Regions from separate parts of the Lactobacillus sp. M44 genome, predicted to be linked through region 4. Evidence: predicted binding sites of a transcription regulator. Region 4 holds the regulator's gene; each other region holds the start of a gene.
The links. The regulator HrcA, encoded in region 4, represses chaperone genes, less so after heat shock. The targets are predictions, from matches to a motif close to TTAGCACTCNNNNNNNNNGAGTGCTAA.
Positions count from the first base shown of each region.

Region 1 (5,908 bases), 330 kb from region 4:
ATTGATTTGACTAAATTATCTATTGGAAAACATACTGTTCCATTAAAAATCTCGGGATTAAGTAATCAATTATCTTATTCAATTAATCCAGGTACAGTAACAGTTAATATCCAAAAACGAAAATCTCGTTCTTTCCCAGTTCAAATAGAGTATAATAAATCTGCTGTGGCAAAAGCTTATCATGTTGGATCCATGAGTTCTAATCCAAAGGTTGTTAATGTAACAGGGGCTAGAAGTGAAGTCGATCAAATAGATGAAGTTATTGCAAAAGTTAACTTGCCACTTAATAGTAAAACTACGTTTGAAAGGCAAGTAATCTTGATTGCACAGGATTCTAAAGGTCGTCAGCTAAATGTTGTAATTGAGCCTGCGGTAGCTAATGTAAAAATTCCGATTGCTTTGTCGCACAAAAATGTTAAAGTTAAACTGAACTCACAAAATGAGGATAGTAATAAAATATATTCTTTAACTGCAGCACAAGATTCAGTTGAAATTTATGGCTCAGATGATGTATTGAAAAAAATAAAAGAAGTTGACGCTAATGTTGATTTAAAAAATGTAACTGATTCTCAGACCAAATCAATTAAATTGAAAATACCCGATGGCATAATCAAAGCTAGTCGATATTCAGTTGATGTAGATATTAAAGTTGCCAATAATTCTGAAAGATAAAAAGTAGAAAGGTTGTTTATAAATGTTAAAGTATTTTGGTACAGATGGAGTTAGAGGAGTTGCTAATAAAGTATTGACACCTGAAATGGCATTTAAATTAGGTCGTGATGGTGGATATGTATTGACTAAAGGCAAAAAAGAGGGCGAACGAGCTCGTGTTTTAGTTTCAAGAGATACTAGAATTTCTGGTCAATTATTGGAATATGCTTTGATTTCTGGTCTTTTATCAGTTGGGATTGAAGTATTAGAATTAGGTGTTATTACAACTCCTGGATTATCTTACTTAGTTAGAGCACAAGGCGCTGACGCTGGTGTTCAAATTTCAGCGTCACATAACCCAGTACAAGATAATGGTATTAAGTTCTTTGGTAGTGATGGATTGAAGTTATCCGATGAAAAAGAAGGCGAAATTGAAAGCTTAATTGACGCACTAGAAGATAACTTACCTCGCCCTGCTGCAAAAGGCTTAGGAACAGTAACTGATTATCATGAAGGTGCTTCAAAATATCTTCAATTTATCGAACAGACTATTCCTGAAGACTTAGATGGAATTAAAGTTGTAATTGATGGTGCAAATGGTGCTGCAAGTCACTTGATTTCAAGATTATTCGCTGATTTAAATGTAGACTTTACAACTATTGCAACTCATCCAAATGGTTTAAATATTAATGATCATGTTGGTGCAACTCATACTGAAAGATTGCAAAAAGAAGTTGTTAAACAAGGTGCACAATTAGGTTTGGCTTTTGATGGTGATGCTGATCGCTGTATAGCTGTTGATGAAAATGGTAATGAAGTTGATGGCGATCACATCATGTACGTGATTGGCTCTTATTTAGCACAACATGGGAGATTAAAACACGACACCATTGTAACCACTGTTATGTCTAATCTAGGCTTTACTAAAGCATTAGAAAAAGAAGGCATTAAAAATGTTCGTACCCAAGTTGGTGACCGCTATGTTTCAGAAGAAATGCGTGCTCATGGCTATAATTTAGGTGGTGAACAATCAGGTCACGTTATTATGAGTGATTATCATAATACTGGTGATGGGATGCTTACTGGTTTGCATTTATTGCTAGTCATGAAAAAGACTGGTAAATCTTTGACTGAATTATTGAAAGATTTTAAAGATTACCCACAAACATTGATTAATGTACCTGTAAAAGATAAAAAGGCTTGGAAAGAAAACAAAGCAATTCAAGATGTTATTGCCCAAGTGCAACAAGAAATGGGAGACAATGGTCGTGTATTAGTTAGACCATCAGGAACTCAAGAATTACTTCGTGTAATGGCTGAAGGTCCAGATCAGCAAGTAACCGATGAATGGGTAAATCGAATTGTTAAAGTAGTCCAAGAACAAATGGGTGATTAATTATGAAATGGAGTTTATTGATAAGATAAACTCTTTTTTTTGCAATTGTTTGCTTCAAAACATTGATACTACAAGCTTTTATATAATAATTAGCAAATTTATTCTAAAAGTGCTAATTTTTTCTTGCATTATTATAAAAAACGGGTTATTATCATAGTTGTAAGTTAGCACTTAACTAATATGAGTGCTAAGAAATAACAATGAATATAGATTTTAAAATTAGGAGGGACAAACGTGTTACAACCAATTGGTGATCGCGTGATCGTAAAAGTAAAAAAAGAAGAAGAGCAATCTGTCGGTGGAATCGTTTTAGCATCTAATGCTAAAGAAAAGCCAACTGAAGGCGAAGTTGTTGAAGTTGGTGAAGGAACTCGTACAGCCGATGGTAAGTTAATTCCTATGGTCGTTAAAAAAGGCGACGTAGTCTTTTATGATAAATATTCTGGCACAAATCTTAAATATGATGGACAAGAATATTTAGTCCTACACGAAAAAGACATTTTAGCAATTATTAAGTAATAAAAGGAGTGTTATATAGATGGCTAAAGATATTAAGTTTTCTGAAAATGCAAGACAAGCACTTTTAAATGGTGTAGATAAATTAGCAGATACTGTTAAGACAACTTTAGGACCTAAGGGTAGAAATGTTGTTTTGGAAAAGAGCTATGGTGCTCCTGATATTACTAATGATGGTGTTACAATTGCTAAGAGCATTGAATTAAAAGACCATTTTGAAAATATGGGTGCTAAATTAGTTTCTGAAGTTGCTCAAAAAACTAATGACATTGCAGGTGATGGTACAACTACTGCAACAGTATTAGCCCAAGCAATTGTTCGCGAAGGTATGAAGAATGTTACTGCTGGTGCCAATCCTGTAGGTATTCGTCGTGGTATTGAAAAAGCTACTAAAGCTGCAGTTGATGAATTGCACAAGATTAGTCATAAAGTTTCATCAAAATCAGAAATTGCTCAAGTAGCTTCAGTTTCATCTGCTTCTCCAGAAGTTGGTAACTTAATTGCCGACGCCATGGAAAAAGTAGGTCATGATGGTGTCATCACTATTGAAGAATCAAAAGGTATTGATACTGAACTTTCAGTAGTTGAAGGTATGCAATTTGATCGTGGTTACTTATCACAATACATGGTAACTGATAACGATAAAATGGAAGCTGACTTAGATAATCCATATATCTTGATTACAGATAAGAAGATTACTAATATTCAAGATATTTTGCCTTTATTACAAGAAATTGTTCAACAAGGAAAGGCATTATTGATTATTGCTGATGATGTTGAAGGTGAAGCTCTTCCAACTCTTGTATTGAACAAGATTCGTGGTACATTCAATGTCGTTGCAGTTAAAGCCCCTGGCTTTGGTGACCGTAGAAAGGCTCAACTAGAAGATATTGCTGCATTAACAGGTGGTACGGTAATTACTTCTGACTTAGGATTAGAATTAAAAGATACTAAGATCGACCAATTAGGTAAAGCTGGCAAAGTTACTGTAACTAAGGATTCAACTACTATTGTTGAAGGTGCAGGTTCAAAAGAAGCTATTGCAGAACGCGTCGATTCGATCAAGAAACAAATTGCTGATACAACAAGTGATTTTGACCGTGAAAAATTGCAAGAACGCTTAGCTAAATTAGCTGGTGGTGTTGCAGTAATCAAAGTTGGTGCTGCTACTGAAACTGAGTTGAAAGAACGTAAATACCGTATTGAAGATGCTTTGAACGCAACACGTGCCGCAGTTGAAGAAGGTTATGTTGCAGGTGGTGGTACTGCTTTAGTAAATGTTGAAAAAGCAGTCCGCAACTTGAAAGAAGAAGGCGATGAACAAACTGGTATTAATATTGTATTAGAAGCATTATCCGCACCAGTTCGTCAAATTGCTGATAATGCTGGTAAGGATGGTTCTGTAATTTTGGATCACTTAGAGCATGAAGATAACGAAATTGGTTACAATGCTGCTACTGATAAGTGGGAAAACATGGTTGAAGCTGGTATTATTGATCCAACCAAAGTTACTCGTTCAGCATTACAAAACGCTGCATCAATTTCAGCATTGTTGTTAACTACTGAAGCTGTAGTTGCAGATATTCCTGAAGAAAAACCAGCGGCTGCTCCTCAAATGCCAGGTGCAGGTATGGGCGGAATGATGTAAAAATTAAATAAGTAAATAAATTAAGATCGCGTGCAGCGATCTTTTTTTGTTGGCTAATTTTAGCGTATAATTGAGATTAGTAAATTCATTAGATGAGGTATTAAATGGCAAAAGTTGATTCAACACCAATGATGAAACAATATCATGAAATCAAAGAGCAATATCCAGATGCTTTTTTATTTTATCGCGTTGGTGATTTTTATGAATTATTTGAAGATGATGCAATTAAAGGAGCACAGTTATTAGAATTAACTCTAACTCACAGATCTAATAAGTCAGCTCATCCAATTCCTATGGCAGGAGTTCCACATTTAGCTGTAGATAATTATGTAAATACTTTAGTTGATAAAGGTTATAAAGTTGCCCTAGTTGAGCAACTAGAAGATCCAAAACTTGCTAAAGGGATGGTTAAAAGAGGAATCATTCAACTAATAACACCTGGAACTATGATGCAAGAAGGTCCCAACAAAGCAACTGAAACTAATTTTTTAACTTCAGTTGTAATGACAAAGTCAGGATTTGGTTTAGCATACAGTGATTTATCTACTGGCGAAATTTATGCAACACATTTGTCTGATTTTGCAGGTGTTGCTAATGAGTTGCTGTCTTTAAGAACTAAAGAAGTAATTTATGCTGGCAATTTAACTAATAAAAATAAAGATTTTTTCAAAAAGGCTAATATTACTATCTCTAATCCTGTAAAACTGGAAGGTCAGCATTCTGAAATCTCATATGTGGAACAAAAAATGACTAATACAATGGAAAAACAAGCTGTCAAACAACTTGTAGCATATTTATTAGTTACTCAAAAAAGAAGCCTGGCTCACTTGCAAATTGCAAAAAGTTATGAAGTTTCTCAATATCTAAAAATGTCCCATACTGTCCAAAATAATCTGGAATTAATTAATTCTGCTAAAACTGGCAAAAAAATGGGTTCATTATTCTGGGTTCTGGATAATACTAAAACTGCTATGGGTGGACGGTTATTAAAACAATGGCTAGTGCGTCCACTACTTTCAAAAAAAGCAATTTTAAAAAGACAAGATATTGTTCAAGCAATGCTAGATGAATTTTTTACTAGAGAAAATGTGATTGATTCACTAAAAGGGGTTTATGATCTAGAAAGATTAACTGGAAGAATCGCTTTTGGCAATGTTAATCCTAGAGAATTATTACAATTAGCACATTCTTTGCAGGCAGTGCCGAAGATTCGTGAAAACTTAGTTCAATCTGGCAATCAAGTTTTAATAGATTTTGCTCAAAATTTAGATCCTTTAACCTCTATTTCAAACCATATCACTAAAACATTGGTTGACAATCCTCCGATTACTACAGGTGATGGACAATTAATAAGAGCAGGAGTCGATCAACAATTAGACCGTTATAAAGATGCTATGGCAAATGGAAAAAAGTGGCTTGCACAATTAGAAGTAGATGAGCGTCAAAAAACTGGAATTGAGACTTTAAAAGTTGGCTTTAATAAAGTCTTTGGTTATTATATTCAAGTTACAAATTCAAATAAAAATAAGGTGCCACTAGATCGTTATACAAGAAAGCAAACCCTGACTAATGCAGAGCGCTACATTACACCAGAGTTAAAAGAGCATGAAAGTTTAATTTTAGAGGCACAAGAAAAATCAACTGGCTTAGAATATGATTTATTTGTTAAGTTGCGTGAATTTGTTAAAGAATACATC
Region 1 is NZ_CM176707.1:1,374,216-1,380,123, reverse strand. Features, by position in the region: gene AC38BG_RS06685 (CdaR family protein) at 1-672, shown strand, start outside; gene glmM (phosphoglucosamine mutase) at 695-2,047, shown strand; gene groES (co-chaperone GroES) at 2,282-2,566, shown strand; gene groL (chaperonin GroEL) at 2,586-4,211, shown strand; gene mutS (DNA mismatch repair protein MutS) at 4,316-5,908, shown strand, end outside.
Region 1: the regulator HrcA is predicted to act here: its motif matches at 2,212-2,238, upstream of groES (co-chaperone GroES).

Region 2 (5,908 bases), 390 kb from region 4:
TAAATTATATGTTGTATCTTTTTTGATTAAACGATTAATTACAAATTGAATTTCGTCATCACGAATTCTGCGATCATGATTTTCTAAGACAATTTCAATTTCATCAGGTGATTCAGTATATACAACTGAAGTATTGCCTAAAGAATAAACTTTAACATATTGTGCATTTGTTGAATTAAGCTGATTTTGTACTAATTGTGCATATGAGTTTGTTACATCTATTAAGTGCATATGGTTACCTCTGCTTTATATCTGTTTTCTACACATTTATTATACTCTAATTGGTATATAAAATAAGCAAAAAAAAGAAACATCAAATGATGTTTCTTAGGTAGTATACATTATTTTGCTTGAACAGTTGCTTGCTTATTTGCTTCACTAATTTCAATATTGCCATTAGCATCCAAATCGGCAAGTAAGTCTTTTCCATTTGGATGATCTAGTTCATAATCAGCAACCTTGTCTTCAATTTCTTCTTGAATTGTACGACGCAATGGACGAGCTCCCATAGTAGGATCATATCCATCAGTAACTAATTTATCTTTAGCACGATCAGTTACATCAACATGGATTCCTTGGTCTTTGATCATTTCGTTGCTCTTTAAAAGCATTAAATCAACAATCTTGATCAAGTCTTCTTTAGTTAAAGCATTGAATTCAATGACATCATCTAATCTGTTTAAAAATTCAGGTTTAAAGAATTGATTCATTGAATGTCTTGCATTAGCTTTTTGATCATCATTTTCCGCACTAAAACCAACACTTGCAGTCTTAATACCTTGACCTGCATTAGAAGTCATAATGATGATTGTATCTTTAAATGAAACTGTTCTACCTTGTGAATCAGTTAATCGACCATCATCTAGAATTTGTAAGAACAGGTTCAAAACATCTGGATGAGCTTTTTCAATTTCATCAAGTAAGATCAAACTGTATGGGTTATGACGAACCTTTTCAGTTAATTGTCCAGCTTCTTCATATCCAACATAACCTGGTGCTGATCCGATTAATTTAGAAACAGAATATGGTTCCATATATTCAGACATATCAAATCTGATCATAGCATCTTCAGAGCCAAACATAGTTTTAGCTAATTGTTTAGCAAGTTCTGTTTTACCAACACCAGTTGGTCCTACAAATAAAAATGATCCAATTGGACGACCAGATTTGTTAAAACCAATTCTATTACGACGAATAGCACGAGCAACTTTTTCTACAGCAGCAGTTTGCCCAATTACATTTTTGTCCAAATCACTTGCTAAGTTTTGTAAGTGTTGTTCTTCTTGTTTTTGGATATCACCAACAGGGATGTTGGTCTTTTCTTCAACTATCTTGTTCATGATCTTATTGGTGATGACAGGTGATTTATCTGGATCAACTTTTTGATCTTTCAGCTTGTCATATTTATCAATTTGATCACGGTAATATGCGGCTTTCTCATAATCTTCATTTTTAAGTGCATCTTGCTTTAATTGCTCAGCTGCTTTGATTCTTTCCGCAATTTTTTCTTTATCGACAAATGGAATTGTCAAATTCATTCTAGAACCTGATTCGTCTAATAAGTCAATTGCCTTATCTGGTAAGTATCTATCTTGAATATAGCGAGAAGATAACTTAGCAGCAGCTTCAATTGCGTCATCAGTGTATTTAACATGGTGGTAGTCTTCATAACGCTTTTGAATACCCTTTAAAATTCTGATTGTTTCATCAATTGAAGGCTCTTTTACTTCAACTGGTTGAAATCTTCTTGCTAAAGCAGAATCTTTTTCAATATCACGGAATTCTTTAATTGTAGTAGCACCAATTAATTGTAATTCACCTCTAGCTAATGCAGGTTTAATGATGTTGCCAGCATCCATACCACCTTCGGCATTACCTGCACCTACAATTTCATGGATTTCATCTATAAATAAGATGATGTCATCATGATCTTGTAATTCCTTGATTAATTGCTGCATTCGTTGTTCGAATTGACCACGAATGCCAGTACCTTGAACTAGTGATACTACATTTAATGAAATGATTCTTTTGCCTTGCAATTTAGCTGGAACAGAACCATCAACAATAGCTTGTGCTAATCCTTCAACAACAGCAGTTTTACCAACACCAGCTTCACCAATTAAAACTGGATTATTTTTAGTTCTGCGGTTTAAAATTTCAATTACACGTGCAATTTCTTTATCACGACCAATAACTGGATCAATTTTGCCTTTTTTAGCTAATTCAGTTAAATCAGTACCATATTGATCAAGTAATGACTTACGACCGTTATTTCGATTGTTGCCACCACCATTAACCCCCATTTGCATTCTTGGGTCTTGGTTTTGGTTAGGCATTTGTCCTTGGTTGCGGGCATTTATTGCATTAAAGAGATCATCAAAATCTCCAAAAAATTCATTATTATTCATATTATTACCTTGTTGCATTCTTAATTTTTGATAACATTGTTGGCATAAATCAATATCAAGACTCTGTCCATTCACCACGGTATGTACATGAATAGAAGCTGGTCTTTGATGACAATTTTGACATAACATAGGATTGCCGCCTTTCTGATTTAAACTGACACTATTGTATTCTTAGCACTCTATGTAGTCAAGTGCTAAGACTCGTGAACAACTATTTTTTTGTAAGAATTAGAAATTAGAGTATAATAATGAAGGCAAATTTAAAAATAAAGGTAGTAAATATGGATTATGATAAAATTTTATCCGATCTTGTAGAAGGCAAGATCCCTAATTATACTGTTGAAGCTAAAGATGCTTTCTTATTTCAAAAGGCATTGCGGGATTTTGATAAAAGACAATTAATTAGGGGAATTGCACAACGAGGCGGCAGTATTATCTATACGATTAAAAAATAGACCATAATAAACATGTAAACCGTTACATTTTTATTGTTTTAAATGCGTAAACATGATAATCTAATTATCGAATGGGTATTTCTACCATTTTTTATTTTGAAATATAAAGGAGAAAATACAATGGAAAAACGTGAATTTCATATTATTGCAGAAACAGGTATCCACGCACGTCCTGCTACATTATTAGTACAAGCTGCTTCAAAGTTTGGTTCAGATATTAACTTAGAATACAATGGTAAGTCAGTTAACTTAAAGTCTATCATGGGTGTTATGTCACTTGGTGTAGGTCAAGGCGCAGATGTTACTATCACAGCCGATGGTGATGATGCAGCACAAGCTATTGAATCAATTGCCGACACAATGAAGAAAGAAGGATTAGCTGAATAATGACGAAAACATTAAAAGGTATCGCTGCCAGTGATGGTATTGCTGTTGCACCAGCTTATCGCTTGGTTGAGCCTGACCTTTCGTTTTCGAAAGTTTCAGTAAAAGATCCAGATAGTGAACTTGCACGCTTTAAAGCTGCAGTTAAAGATTCAACTGATGAAGTTGAAAACATTCGTCAAACAGCAGAAAAGAACTTGGGAAAGCAAGAGGCTCAAGTTTTTGAAGCTCACTTGATGATTTTAAACGATCCTGAATTTACAGGCGCAATTGAACAAGAAATTAAAGACCAAAGTGTAAATAGTGAATTTGCATTAGATGAAACTGCTCAAAAATTTATTAAGATTTTTGAAGGTATGACTGATAATGCATATATGCAAGAACGCGCAGCCGATGTACGTGATGTATCTAAGAGAATTATGGCTCATTTGCTTGGTAAACAATTACCAAATCCAGCTTTGATTGATCATGAAGTTGTAATTATCGCACATGATTTAACTCCTAGTGATACAGCTCAATTAAACACTAACTTTGTTAAAGGTTTTGCAACTGATATTGGTGGACGTACTGCCCATTCAGCAATCATGGCTCGTTCATTAGAATTGCCAGCAGTAGTTGGTACTAAGTCAATTACTGATGATGTAAAAGATGGTCAACAAGTTATTGTTGATGGGCTTAATGGTACAGTTATTGTTGATCCAACATCTGAAGAAGTTGATGAATACACTGAAAAAGGTGAAGCTTTCAAAAAGCAAAAAGCTGAATGGAAGAAACTAAAGGACGCGCCATCTGAAACTAAAGATGGTAAGCATTTCATTATTGCTGCAAATATTGGTACTCCAAAGGATATGCCAGGAGTTTTAGCTAATGGTGCTGAAGCAATTGGTTTATACAGAACAGAATTTTTATACATGGATTCTGCTGAATTACCAACTGAAGATGATCAATTTAATGCTTATAAAGAAGTATTACAAGGCATGAATGGCAAGCAAGTTGTAATCAGAACTATGGATATTGGTGGGGACAAGCATTTACCATACTTGCCATTACCAGAAGAGATGAATCCATTCTTAGGTTACCGTGCAATCAGAATTTCTTTGAAACAACAAGATATTTTCCGTACACAATTACGTGCCTTACTTCGTGCTTCTGCTTATGGTAAATTAGGTATTATGTTCCCAATGATTGGTACATTACCTGAATTGCGTCAAGCTAAGAAGATCTACAACGAAGAAAAGCAAAAGTTAATTGATGCAGGAGTTAAGATTGGTAGCGATATTCAAGTTGGTATGATGATTGAAGTTCCAGCCGCTGCGATTTTAGCTGACCAATTTGCTAAAGAAGTTGACTTCTTCTCAATTGGAACTAATGACTTGATTCAATACACATTTGCTGCTGACCGTGGTAATGAACATGTTTCATATTTGTATCAACCATATAATCCATCATTATTGCGCCTAATCAAGCATACAATTGATTCTGCACATAAAAATGGTATTTGGTGTGGTATGTGTGGTGAAGCTGCTGGTGATTCAATTATGTTCCCAATTTTGCTTGCAATGGGACTAGATGAATACTCAATGAGTGCTACATCAATTTTAAGAATCAGAAGTGAAATGAAGAAGATTGATACAGCTGATTTGGCAGGTTTAGTTGATAAAGCAATCAATGTTTCTGAAACTAATGATGATAACATTAAATTGGTAAAAGATTTAATGGAAAAAATTAAAGCGTAAATAATTTAAAGAATTTATCCTTATTTTTGTAGGGATAAATTCTTTTTGTTTTTTTGAAAAAATATTTTAAATCTTCATAATTTATTCAAATTTAACTGTTAAATTAATAATGTAGATAAGAAAAAAACTTTAAATATTTTTCAAGAATATACTTACAAAAAGAAAGTAATCGTGCTATAATATTGGCAAAGGAAATAAAATATGGTCTTAGAGATAGGAAAGAGTGGTTATATGGTTAATTTATATGTTTCGCCTAGTTGTACTTCATGTAGAAAGGCTAGAGCTTGGTTAGCCTCACACGATATTCCATTTAAAGAAAGAAATATTTTTTCAGATCCTCTAACAAGAGAAGAAATAGTACAAATATTGCGCTTAACTGAAAATGGAACTGAGGAGATCATTTCTACAAGATCTCGGGCATTTCAAAAGTTAAACATTAATTTGGATGATTTATCAATTGATCAATTGCTAGATTTGGTAGAAAAGAATCCTGGATTACTACGTCGTCCTATTATGATGGATGATCGCAGATTGCAAGTAGGATATAATGAAGATGAGATTCGTCGCTTCTTACCAAGAAAAGTTCGTCGTCTAGAACTTGCACAAGCACGAAAGTTCGCAGATTTATAGAATTAAAGTCTTTAAACGTTAGTGATTGCTAACGTTTTTAATTTGGCCTTAAAGTAGGTTACAATATTTATAAGTAAAGGGGGGGTGCTTTTTTGGAAGTTGAAAAAATTGACGAGAATACAATTCGCGTAACAATGGATAAAGCTGAATTAGAGCAGCGAGGAATTACTGTTCTTGATTTACTGGGGAATAAAAAAGAGATTCAAAGTTTGTTTACTAGCATTTTACAAGAAGCCGATGTGGATCATGAATTTAGCCCAAACGATCCTGTAACATTCCAAATTATGCCCGCAAA
Region 2 is NZ_CM176707.1:1,432,519-1,438,426, reverse strand. Features, by position in the region: gene AC38BG_RS06965 (DUF1827 family protein) at 1-231, opposite strand, end outside; gene AC38BG_RS06960 (ATP-dependent Clp protease ATP-binding subunit) at 342-2,537, opposite strand; gene AC38BG_RS06955 (hypothetical protein) at 2,657-2,863, shown strand; gene AC38BG_RS06950 (phosphocarrier protein HPr) at 2,984-3,250, shown strand; gene ptsP (phosphoenolpyruvate--protein phosphotransferase) at 3,250-4,983, shown strand; gene spx (transcriptional regulator Spx) at 5,215-5,613, shown strand; gene AC38BG_RS06935 (adaptor protein MecA) at 5,706-5,908, shown strand, end outside.
Region 2: the regulator HrcA is predicted to act here: its motif matches at 2,580-2,606, upstream of AC38BG_RS06960 (ATP-dependent Clp protease ATP-binding subunit).

Region 3 (5,908 bases), 540 kb from region 4:
ATACCTAAATAAATTACGAGCTGCTACTTTTGAAGTGAAGTTTAACTTATTCCAAATAAATGGAATATATTCTAAAAAAATTCGTGAACCTTTTTTTGGTGGCTTTGGCAATAATAATGCTGCTGGCCTTTCTTTAAAAATACTATGTAAAGTAAGTGTTGCAATTAAAGTTGTCGAAGCTAAAGCAATAATTATTGCGATAAATAATGGTGCCCATGCAAAATGCAGTGGCATATTTTCCATAGTGTTATTGGCAGTGTAAGCTTTAATAATCATATTAGGTAAATAAGTATAACCTAATAAAGCCCCTATAATTATGCCCAACAAAGCTGCAGATGTACTATACAATAAAAACTTGATTGAAATTTCAAAATTGTTGTAACCAATTGCCTTATAAGTTCCTATAACAATTCTTTCTTCATCAACAAATCTTGCCATCGTAGTTAGACTAACTAAAGCAGCTACCGCAAACAAAAATACAGGGAAAATTGCTGCTAACACTTCAACTTTTTCACAATTAGAGCGGAATGCACTATAACCATAGTTTTCTTCTCTAGTTGTGACTACAAGATAGTTATTAGAATTATTATTTAGCTTTTTTTGTAGTTGAGTTTTATCATCATAGACACGATTGCGGTATTTCAAGCTAAATGGGCTCAAATTTTGAGTATTTTTATAAATAATGCGTGCAATCTGATAATTAGGACTAATAAAATTGCTGGGTAAAACTACAGCGTAACCATTTAATTGTCCATTGCCTATATTAGTAGTTCCGTATTGTTTTTTATCAAGAAATTCACTTGATTTTACAAATCCTACAATAGTATAAGTTTTATTTTTTAAGGACTTTGAGTCATTAATACTTATTTTTTGTTTCACGTGGAACTTATTTTGCAATAAATAATTTAGAACAATTTGATTTTGCTTTGTAGGATAGTGTCCAGACATTAATTGATAAGTAGAGATTTTTCGAGGTCTTGAAAAAACACGCAAGTTAAGATTATTTTGCTTTAAATTAACATCTTGGAAATAGCCATATTCAATATTTTTGATTGCATGATCTTGATTTAATAAATTTTGATCATATTTATTTAAGCCAAAATTAGAAAGAATATTGCTGTCAGCTAATTTATGAAACTCAAAAAAGTCGGTTGCACCTTGTCGCATATCAGGTCCAGTCATTTTTAATCCGACATAAGTAAAAGTCCCAAGCATAATTAATAATATAATTGCTAGATATCGACTAAAGGTGTGACTAATAGCTCCAAAGGCATCTTTCCAAAAAACTTTTTTCATAATAGTCACCACCATTTATATCCATTACATCATATTCATTTTTTTTAGTATTATTTCGAACTTTATGTGCCATTTCATTCACGCTCTCAATACATTTAAATATTGTTATAATTGACTTATCTACTTATATTAAACACGATATTTACTTTAATAGGTAAAAAGAGGCGTTGGATAATGATAAATAAATTTACAGATATTTTTTTATGGCTACGTAGTAGATCATTTTTCAGAATTATTGGGCAAACTTTAGTGATGTTAACTCCAGTAGCTATAATTGGTGCTATATTTCAAATGTTTAGTGATTCATTTTTTCAGCCAGATAGCTTATTTTATAATGTATTAAATTTACAAGCATGGCTGCCATCAAAAATATTAACGGCTGCTTCATATACATCTATTGGTTTAACAAAAGTAACATTTGGAGTATTTGGAATTTATTGTGCATATTTTGCAGCAAATTTTACTGCACGAATGTATCATAAAGATGCAAGCATTGCAGGTGTTACAGCAATAATTGTCTTATTGTTTATTAGCTATAGATATAAACCAGGTGAAGGTAATGATTTCAATTTAGCGATGCTTGATTTTAGTGCTACATTATTTTCAATTATTATTGGCTATGTAGTGGGGCAAATTTTTCACTGGTTAGGACCAAGGTATAGATATAAGCGACATGAACATTCACGAGATATTAGGAAGAGAATTTTCAAAGTAGTACTGCCAATCTTTGTTTCAATTACTATTGGAGTGATTATTGGGATTAGTTTTTATTTATTGCGAATTAAATTATCACAATCATCTAGCTGGACTACATTATTAGTTAATACGTTAAATACTAATAATGTAACGGTTTCTATTCCTTTAACAATGTTTTGCATGTTGCTTGCGTGGGGAGGGTTCAGTATACCTTTGAACTCATTGCTTGCAGCAAGTGGTACTGCAAATGGTAGTGTAAATTTAAATTATGCTTTAGAGCACAACTCAAGCTGGAATGTACCTAATAAATATTTAGGGGATGCATTGATTAAGTCATATGGAACTATGGGCAGCTCAGGTTTAGCATTAGCTATTATTTTGATAATATTCATGTACAACCATAATGAAGAAATCGTTACACTGGCTAGATCAACTTTTATACCAGTAATTTTTAATTCTAGCAATGCGTTATTTGTAGGGATTCCAGTATTGTTTAATCCAGTATATTTGATTCCTTGGGTAATAATTCCAGGGATTAATATGTTGTTTGCAGGGGCTGCAATTTTTCTTCATTTAATCCCAGCAAGTGTATATCCTGTCTTATCAGGGACGCCAGGTCCATTAATAGCATTTGTTGCAACAAATGGGGCATATCAAACAGTAATTTTTTCTATTTTTTTAATGATTCTTGATATTGCAATATTTATGCCCTTTATCATTATTCATGAAAAAGTAGAAACTCGTGTACGTCAAAGAGAGATGATTATGGATGAAGTGGCATAAAAATTGGTCATGGATAGTATTTACTGCCGCAATATTGATAATTTTGGCGATCCCAACAGGATTCTGGATGCAAAAAACTAACCGATTAATGGCTCAAAGACGTAAATCTTTAATGTCGCCTGTAATCATGGTGCCAGGATCTAGTGCAACGATAGATAGATTTAATGAATTAGTTGATTTGTTAAATAAGGGTACTCAGAAAAAACATAGTTTACTAAAAGTAAAAGTATCAAATGCAGGAGCTTTATCTTATTCTGGGACAATTAGAAAAGATGATAATGAACCCTTTATTGTTGTAGGATTTGAAAATAATAAAGATGGTTATAACAATATCAAAATCCAAACCAAGTTGTTTAATAAAGCATTTAAGCAAATAGAGCAGCAATATAAATTTAATAATTTCAAAGCTTTTGGTCATTCGAATGGGGGATTAATCTGGACAGATTGGCTGGAAAACTATTATTCAGATTATTCTAGTGAAATAACTATCAGAAAATTAATGACATTAGGTACTCCTTTTAATTTTAATGAAAATAATATTGAACATAAGACACAGATGTTATCTGATTTTATTGCAAATAGAGAAAAAATACCTAAAACTTTAACAGTTATATCTGTTTCTGGTGGTGAAAATTATGAATCTGATGGACGAGTCCCAGAAAACAGTGTGGAAGCGGGAAAATATATTTATCAAGAACAAGTTGCACACTATACCACTATGACAGTTACAGGAAGTAGCGCCCAACATTCATCACTTCCTCAAAATCAACAAGTAGTCGAGATCATAAAACAATATCTGCTAAGCCCTACTAGAAACAATAGAAGAAGAAATAGAATAGGGCGCTAATTTTCATAAAATTTTAGTAGTAAAACCCTTGCACTAAATTTTAGACCTGCTATAATGAGTGTGATTAGAGTCTGGCACTCCGATATAGAGAGTGCTAATTTGATATGGAATAATAAATATTAATTTATTTCACTTTTAAAGGAGTGTTGAAATATGGCTGAATTTGATGATGATTTTGATGACTTATTCAAACAATTAAATAGTTCTTTCTTTAATAATAGAAATAATCTAAATAATGGATCTATTCCTATCCAATTTTCAAGTAGTTCCAATAGACCTCAAATGGGACAAGCAAATAACAATAATGCAGAAACCCAAAAGCCTATTGGGGTTGACTTAGTTGAACAAGCAAAGAAAAATAAATATGACCCAGTTATTGGCCGTGATCAAGAAATTGATACTGTAATTGAAATATTGTCACGTCGTAAGAAAAATAATCCTGTTTTAGTGGGACCTGCTGGTGTTGGTAAAACTTCAATTGTTGAAGGTCTTGCTGAAAGAATCGCTGAAGGCAAAGTTCCAGCTAAGATGAAGGATATGCATATCATTGCAATTAATATTAATGATATGGTTGCTGGATCTAGTTTACGTGGTTCATTTGAAGAAAAATTGAAGGGTGTAATCGATCAAGCTAAGAAGAATCCTAATATTATTTTGTTCATTGACGAATTGCATAACATTGTAGGTGCTGGTAGTACAGATTCTGAAAATAATAATGGGGATGCTGCTAATATTTTGAAACCTGCATTAGCTAGTGGTGAAATCAAGTTGATTGGTGCAACTACTACTAGTGAATACAAGAGAATTGAACATGACCCTGCACTAGAGCGTAGATTCCAACCAGTACAAGTTGAAGAACCTACTGCAGCTGTCGCAATTAAGATTTTGAATGGCTTAAAAGAAAAATATGAAAAATTCCACCATGTAAAATATGATGAAGATGCTATTAAATTAGCTGTTGAATTATCACAAAGATACATTCAAGGTAGATATTTACCAGATAAAGCTATTGACTTAATTGATGAAGCTGGTGCCAAAAAGTCACTAAGTGCTCAACCAAAAGATGAGACTGCTTTGAAAAATAAGATTCATGCTTTGCAAGCTAAAAAAGCCGAAGCTGCAAAAGATGAAGATTATAAACAAGCCGGCGAATACAAAAAGCAAATTGATGCTTTGCAAGCTGATTTAAAGAAAGTTAATAAGACTAATACACCTGTAGTAACTGGCAAGGATATCTATGCTTTAATTGAGCAAAAGACTAAGATTCCAATGAGTGAATTACATGCCGATGAAGCTCAAAAAGACAAGGATCTTGCTAAGAAATTAAAGGAAGTCGTAATTGACCAAGACAATGCAATTGATATTATTACTGATGCAATTGCACGTAAACAAGTCTTTAAAGATTCTGACCGTCCTACTGGATCATTTTTGTTAACTGGTCCTACTGGTGTTGGTAAGACTGAACTTGCAAAACAATTGGCTATTCAATTATTTGGTTCAAAAGATCACTTGATCAGATTAGACATGTCTGAGTATCAAGATGAAATGGCTGTTAATAAATTAATTGGTTCAGCTCCAGGTTATGTAGGTTATGGTGAAGGTGGTCAATTAACTGAAAAAGTTCGCCACGAACCATACAGCTTGATTCTGTTTGATGAAATTGAAAAAGCTAACCCACAAGTCTTTAATGCATTATTGCAAATAATGGATGATGGTAGATTAACTGATGCACAAGGTCGTACAGTATCATTTAAAGATACAATTTTGATTATGACTTCTAATGCAGGATTTTCAGATAACTTGTTGAAGAATGGTAAGTATGATCATGCAGCATTAATTAAAGCATTAGAGCATTACTTCAGACCTGAATTTTTGAACAGATTAGATGCAATTGTTCCATTTAACCCATTAACTCAAGAAGATATGTTGAAGATTATTGATCTTTACTTGAAAAAGATGGAATCATCACTTGCAAAACGTGATATTAAAATGACTGTTGACTTGAAAGCTAAGAAATATTTGGCTAAGAAAGGTTATGACAAAGAATTCGGTGCTCGTCCATTAAGAAGAGTAGTTGAACATGATTTGGAAACTCCAGCAGCTAAATTGATTATGGCTTATCCAAAGACTACAGAAGTCAAATTCACAGCAGATGATAAACATCTATACTTAAATGGTGAAATCATTGCAGATATTGCACCAGAAATCAAATCTGATGAAGATAAAAAAGAAGTTAAAAAGTAAAATTAACTAAATTAAAAGGCGATGCGTAATTTCAAAGCGCAT
Region 3 is NZ_CM176707.1:501,234-507,141, forward strand. Features, by position in the region: gene AC38BG_RS02460 (ABC transporter permease) at 1-1,296, opposite strand, end outside; gene AC38BG_RS02465 (PTS sugar transporter subunit IIC) at 1,471-2,775, shown strand; gene AC38BG_RS02470 (alpha/beta hydrolase) at 2,762-3,622, shown strand; gene AC38BG_RS02475 (ATP-dependent Clp protease ATP-binding subunit) at 3,776-5,866, shown strand.
Region 3: the regulator HrcA is predicted to act here: its motif matches at 3,694-3,720, upstream of AC38BG_RS02475 (ATP-dependent Clp protease ATP-binding subunit).

Region 4 (5,908 bases):
ATGAAAGAAGTTGACATTGTTTTAAAGGCTGATACTCAAGGATCTGTTGAAGCATTGCAACAAGCTTTGGAAAAAATTGATGTTGAAGGCGTTCGTGTAAATATTATTCATGCAGGCGTTGGTGCAATTAATGAATCTGATGTAACTTTAGCTAGTGCATCTAATGGATTTATTATTGGTTTTAATGTTCGTCCAACTGCAACTGCTAAAGATCAAGCAGCAACTGATGAAGTAGATATTCGTTTATATAGTATTATTTATAAGGCAATTGATGACGTTGAAGCTGCGATGAAGGGTATGCTAGAGCCAACTTATGAAGAAAAAGTCACTGGTAATTTAACTGTACGTGAAATCTGGAAAGTTTCAAAAGTTGGTACAATTGCAGGTGCTTTTGTTGATAGTGGATATGTTACTAGAGACTCTGGAATTCGTGTAGTTCGCAATGGTGTTGTTATCTATGACGGAAAAGTAGCATCTTTGAAGAGATTTAAAGATGATGTTAAAGAAGTTAAGCAAGGTTTTGATTGTGGACTAACAATTGAAAACTATAATGATATCAAAGTTGATGACGAACTTGAAGCTTATGAAATGCAAGAGGTAAAGCCTCAGTAGTTAGGAGGTTTATATGAAACATCGTATTGGCCGTGTTGAAGGTGAAATTCTACGCGAGTTAACTACAATATTGCAAAAAAAGATTCGTGATCCAAGACTGCGTGAAGTTACAATTACAGCAGTTGAAGTCACAAATGATTTTTCATATGCAACAATTTATTACAGCTTATTGACTGAAAACAAGAAAAAAGAAGAGGAAGTTCAAGAAGGGTTAGAAAAAGCTAAAGGAATGATGCGTCATTTACTTGGTCAAGAACTAACTGTTTATAAAGTTCCTGAATTAATCTTCAAACGTGATACTTCAGTACAATATGGTAGTAAAATTGATAAATTGATTGCAAAAATAAAAAAAGAAGATCAAGAAAGATAATATATAAAAGCGTCACATTGTGACGCTTTTATATTAGGTGAGAAAAATGATAAATGGAATAATTGTTGTTAATAAGCCTAAAGGCATGACAAGTGCTGATGTAGTTTATAAGCTACGAAAAATTTTACATATAAAAAAAATTGGTCATGCTGGAACATTAGATCCTGATGTTACTGGGGTTTTGCCAATTGCGATTGGACAGGCGACTAAGTTAATTGATTTAATGCATACAAAGTCTAAAAAGTATCAAGGCTCTGGAATTTTGGGCTATAGTACAGATAGTTATGATATATCAGGAACAGTTTTAGAAAGAAGACCACTTTTGCAAAAAATTACCGCAGATAAAATTCAAAGTACTATGGATACTTTTTTAGGTACAATTGAACAAGTGCCGCCAATTTATTCTGCTATCAAGGTAAATGGAAAACATTTATATGAATATGCTAGAGCTGGTATAGAAGTTGAAAGACCAATTCGAAAAGTAAATATTGATGAATATAAATTATTAAATAAACCAGAATATGATGCAGCTAATCAACAAGAAACTTTTGATTTTGAAATTGAATGTAGCAAAGGCACTTATGTCAGATCATTAGTTAATGATTTAGGTACAAAATTAGATATTCCTGCAGTGATGTCAAATTTGATTCGTACAAATAGTGCCGGATTTGATTTAAAACAAAGTGTAACTTTAGAGCAATTACAAGAAGATACAAATCAAATTGATAAGTGGTTAATTTCACTTGAAGATTTTTTTGCAAACTATCCAACAATTAATTTGACTGAAAAGCAATGGCAAAAAGTAAAAAATGGTAATCAAATAGTATTAGATACTGATGAAAAAAAAGTAGCTTTACGCTACAATAATAAAGTTAAGGCAATATATAAATTATCTGGTAGCATATATACTCCAGAAATGATGCTATTGCAAAATAGTTAGTGAGGTTATTGTGTGCAGATTATTCATATAAAATATCCAATTACTAAAAATATTATTCCAGGAAAACTTGTTTTAGCTCTAGGCTTTTTTGATGGGGTTCATTTAGGTCACCAACGTTTAATAAAAGAAGCTCATGATATTGCTATAAAAAAGAAATTACCATTAATGGTATTGACTTTTAACAAGCACCCCAAAGAAATATACGCACATGCAACAAATTTTAATTATCTTACAACACTTGATGAAAAAGCTGATTTAGTTGAAAAATTGGGGGCTGATTATTTAGGAATATTAGAATTTACTTCGGCATTTAGTCAGATATCACCTAAACAATTTGTCGATAATGTACTTGTCAGATTAAATGCAGATACTGTTGTTGCTGGATTTGACTATACTTTTGGACCAAAAGAAATTGCTAATATGATTACTATGAAACAAATGTCTAAAGGACGTTTTGATGTGGTGACATTGCCTGAACAGACTTTTGATGGAATAAAAATTGGTTCAACTGCTGTTAGAAAAGCAATAATTGAAGGTAGAATGATTTATGCGTCAAAATTATTAGGATACCATTATAAACTTAGTGGCAAAGTAGGGCATGGCTTAAGAAATGGTCATAAATTGAGTTTCCCTACAATTAACTTGAGATCATATGGTTCAAAAATAATTCCAAAAGTTGGTGTATATGCAACAAAAACTAAAGTTAATAATCATTGGTATGATTCTATGACTAGTGTTGGTTATAATCCAACAATAGGTAACAATAACCATATTTTTATTGAATCAAATTTATTTAATTTTGATGAAGATGTATATGATAAACCAGCCACTATTGAATGGTTTAAATATTTGCGTGGAGAAATAAAATTTAATAATTTGGATCAATTAAAAAAACAAATGATTATGGATAAAAAGCATGTTCAGGAATATTTTGAAAGTGTGAAAAAATAAATTATTTTTCAAAAAAATTAGCAAAGCACTTGATTTAGTGCTAATTTCCTGGTATCTTATTCATTGTTAGCACATAAGACAAATGAGTGCTAAATAAGAGGCGATAGTATGTTAACTGAACGTCAAGAATTGATTTTAAAAACAATCATTATGGACTTTGCTCAGACACACGAGCCTGTTGGTTCAAAGACCGTTATGCAGCAATTACCTATTAAGGTGTCTAGTGCAACAATTAGAAATGAAATGGCTTATTTGGAACACAAAAATTTGATTGAAAAAACACATTCATCAAGTGGTAGAATTCCTTCAAGTCAAGGGTATAGATATTATTTAGACAATTTGATAGAACCTTTAGAATTGCCTAGCTCTGTATATACAAAAATCATTTCATTATTAGATCAACCATTTAATCAAGTCAATGAAATTGTTGAGCAGGCAGCTAAAATATTGTCAAATTTAACTAATTATACAGCCTTTGCTGAAGGCCCTGAAGCTGTAAATACAAAAATTACGGGCTTTAGGATAGTTCCACTGTCTAATCGCCAAGTTATGGCGATATTAGTTACTGATGATGGTAATGTTCAAAACCAAGTATATACGCTACCAAATAACATTAATGGAACTGAAATTGAACGAGCTGTTCGTTTATTAAATGATAATTTAGTTGGTCATTACATCAATGAAATTTCAATGGATTACTTGCACAAGATAGGTTTAGGTAATATTGATAATAATTCATTTGATTTGTTAAAACTGGTTGATGATGTTGTCAAAGATGCTGCCAGTGATCAGATGTATGTTGATGGGCAAATAAATTTATTGAGTAATTCCAAATTGGAAAACCCAAAACAAATTAAATCTTTATATCAACTATTGCAGGATAATAGTTTTTCAGATTTAATGAATCCTGAGACCAAAACTAAAAAAGGACCATACAGTGTTAGAGTAAAACTAGGTTCTGAGATGCCTAGTCAGTTACTAGAAAATTATAGTTTATTAACTGCTGAATATAATGTTGGAAATCATGGTAAAGGAACAATTGCGTTGCTAGGACCTACTAACATGCCATATTCACAGATGATAGGGTTACTGGAATATTTTAGTAATGAATTGGCTAAGAAATTATTAGATTATTATGGTGGCTTTAAATAAGGAGGGCATTTTGAGCGATAAAGAGTTTCCTAGTGAAAAAGATTTAAATCAAGAAAATGAAAAGACAAAAGAAAATATAAAAAAAGAAGATACTAAAAAAACTAGTGAAAAAACAGATGAAATAAAAAAGTTATCTGATTCTCTAGCTAAATTAATGGATACTAATAAAGAACTTGAAGATAAGTTTTTACGTAGTCAAGCTGAAATTCAAAATGCTCAAAATAGATATGCTAAAGAACGAGCACAATTGATTAAATATGAGTCACAAACTTTGGCAAAAGATGTTTTACCAGCAATTGATAATTTAGAGCGTGCACTGCAAGTAAAAGTTGATGATGACGCTTCAAAGCAATTGAAAAAAGGTGTTCAAATGACCTTAGATGCATTAGTAAAAGCATTAAATGATCATGGTATTACTGAAATTGAAGCTGATGGTCAAAAATTTGATCCGACCATTCATCAAGCAGTTCAAATGACAACTGCTCAAAATGATGATCAAAAAGACCATGTTGTTCAAGTGCTTCAAAAAGGTTATTTATATAAAGATAGAACATTAAGACCAGCAATGGTTATCGTGGCACAATAAGAGAGGAAGTTAAATTAATAATGGCAAAAGTTATTGGTATTGATTTAGGAACTACAAACTCTGCAGTTGCAGTACTAGAAGGAAAAGAACCTAAGATTATTACAAATCCAGAAGGAAATCGTACAACACCATCTGTAGTTGCATTTAAAGATGGTGAAATTCAAGTTGGTGAAGTTGCTAAAAGACAAGCTATTACTAACCCTAACACAATCGTTTCAATCAAACGTCACATGGGTGAAGCTGGATATAAAGTTAAAGTTGGAGACAAGTCATATACACCACAAGAAATTTCAGCTATGATTTTACAATACATCAAGAAGTTTTCTGAAGATTATCTTGGTGAACCTGTAAAAGACGCTGTTATTACTGTACCTGCTTATTTTAACGACGCTCAAAGACAGGCAACTAAAGATGCTGGTAAGATTGCTGGTTTAAATGTTCAAAGAATAATCAATGAACCTACTGCATCTGCTTTAGCATATGGTCTAGATAAAGATGATAAAGATGAAAAAATCTTGGTTTATGACCTTGGTGGTGGTACTTTTGATGTTTCTGTCCTTGAATTAGGTGATGGAGTATTTCAAGTATTATCAACTAATGGTGATACTCACTTAGGTGGGGATGATTTTGATCAACGTATTATGAATTGGTTGATTGACAACTTCAAGCAAGAAAATGGTGTTGATTTATCTAAAGATAAGATGGCACTGCAACGTTTGAAAGATGCAGCTGAAAATGCTAAAAAGGATTTATCTGGTGTTTCTCAAACTCATATTTCACTTCCATTTATTTCTGCAGGTGAAACTGGTCCTTTACACTTGGAAGCCGATTTAACAAGAGCTAAATTTGATGAATTAACTCATGATTTAGTTGATAAAACTAAAGTGCCATTTGACAATGCACTAAAAGATGCTGGTTTAACAGTAAATGATATTGATAAGGTCATCTTAAATGGTGGTTCTACTCGTATTCCTGCAGTTCAAGAAGCTGTAAAGCAATGGAGCGGTAAAGAACCTGATCATTCAATCAACCCAGATGAAGCTGTTGCTTTAGGTGCAGCTATCCAAGGTGGTGTTATTTCAGGAGATGTAAAAGACATCGTATTGCTAGATGTTACTCCATTGTCATTAGGTATTGAAACAATGGGTGGAGTATTCACTAAGTTAATTGATCGTAACACTACAATTCCTACATCAAAGAGCCAAGTATTTTCAACTGCAGCAGATAATCAACCAGCTGTTGATATTCATGTTTTGCAAGGTGAACGTCCAATGGCTGCAGATGATAAGACATTAGG
Region 4 is NZ_CM176707.1:1,041,680-1,047,587, forward strand. Features, by position in the region: gene infB (translation initiation factor IF-2) at 1-612, shown strand, start outside; gene AC38BG_RS05085 (ribosome-binding factor A) at 626-982, shown strand; gene truB (tRNA pseudouridine(55) synthase TruB) at 1,029-1,922, shown strand; gene AC38BG_RS05095 (bifunctional riboflavin kinase/FAD synthetase) at 1,935-2,873, shown strand; gene hrcA (heat-inducible transcriptional repressor HrcA) at 3,024-4,025, shown strand; gene grpE (nucleotide exchange factor GrpE) at 4,036-4,611, shown strand; gene dnaK (molecular chaperone DnaK) at 4,632-5,908, shown strand, end outside.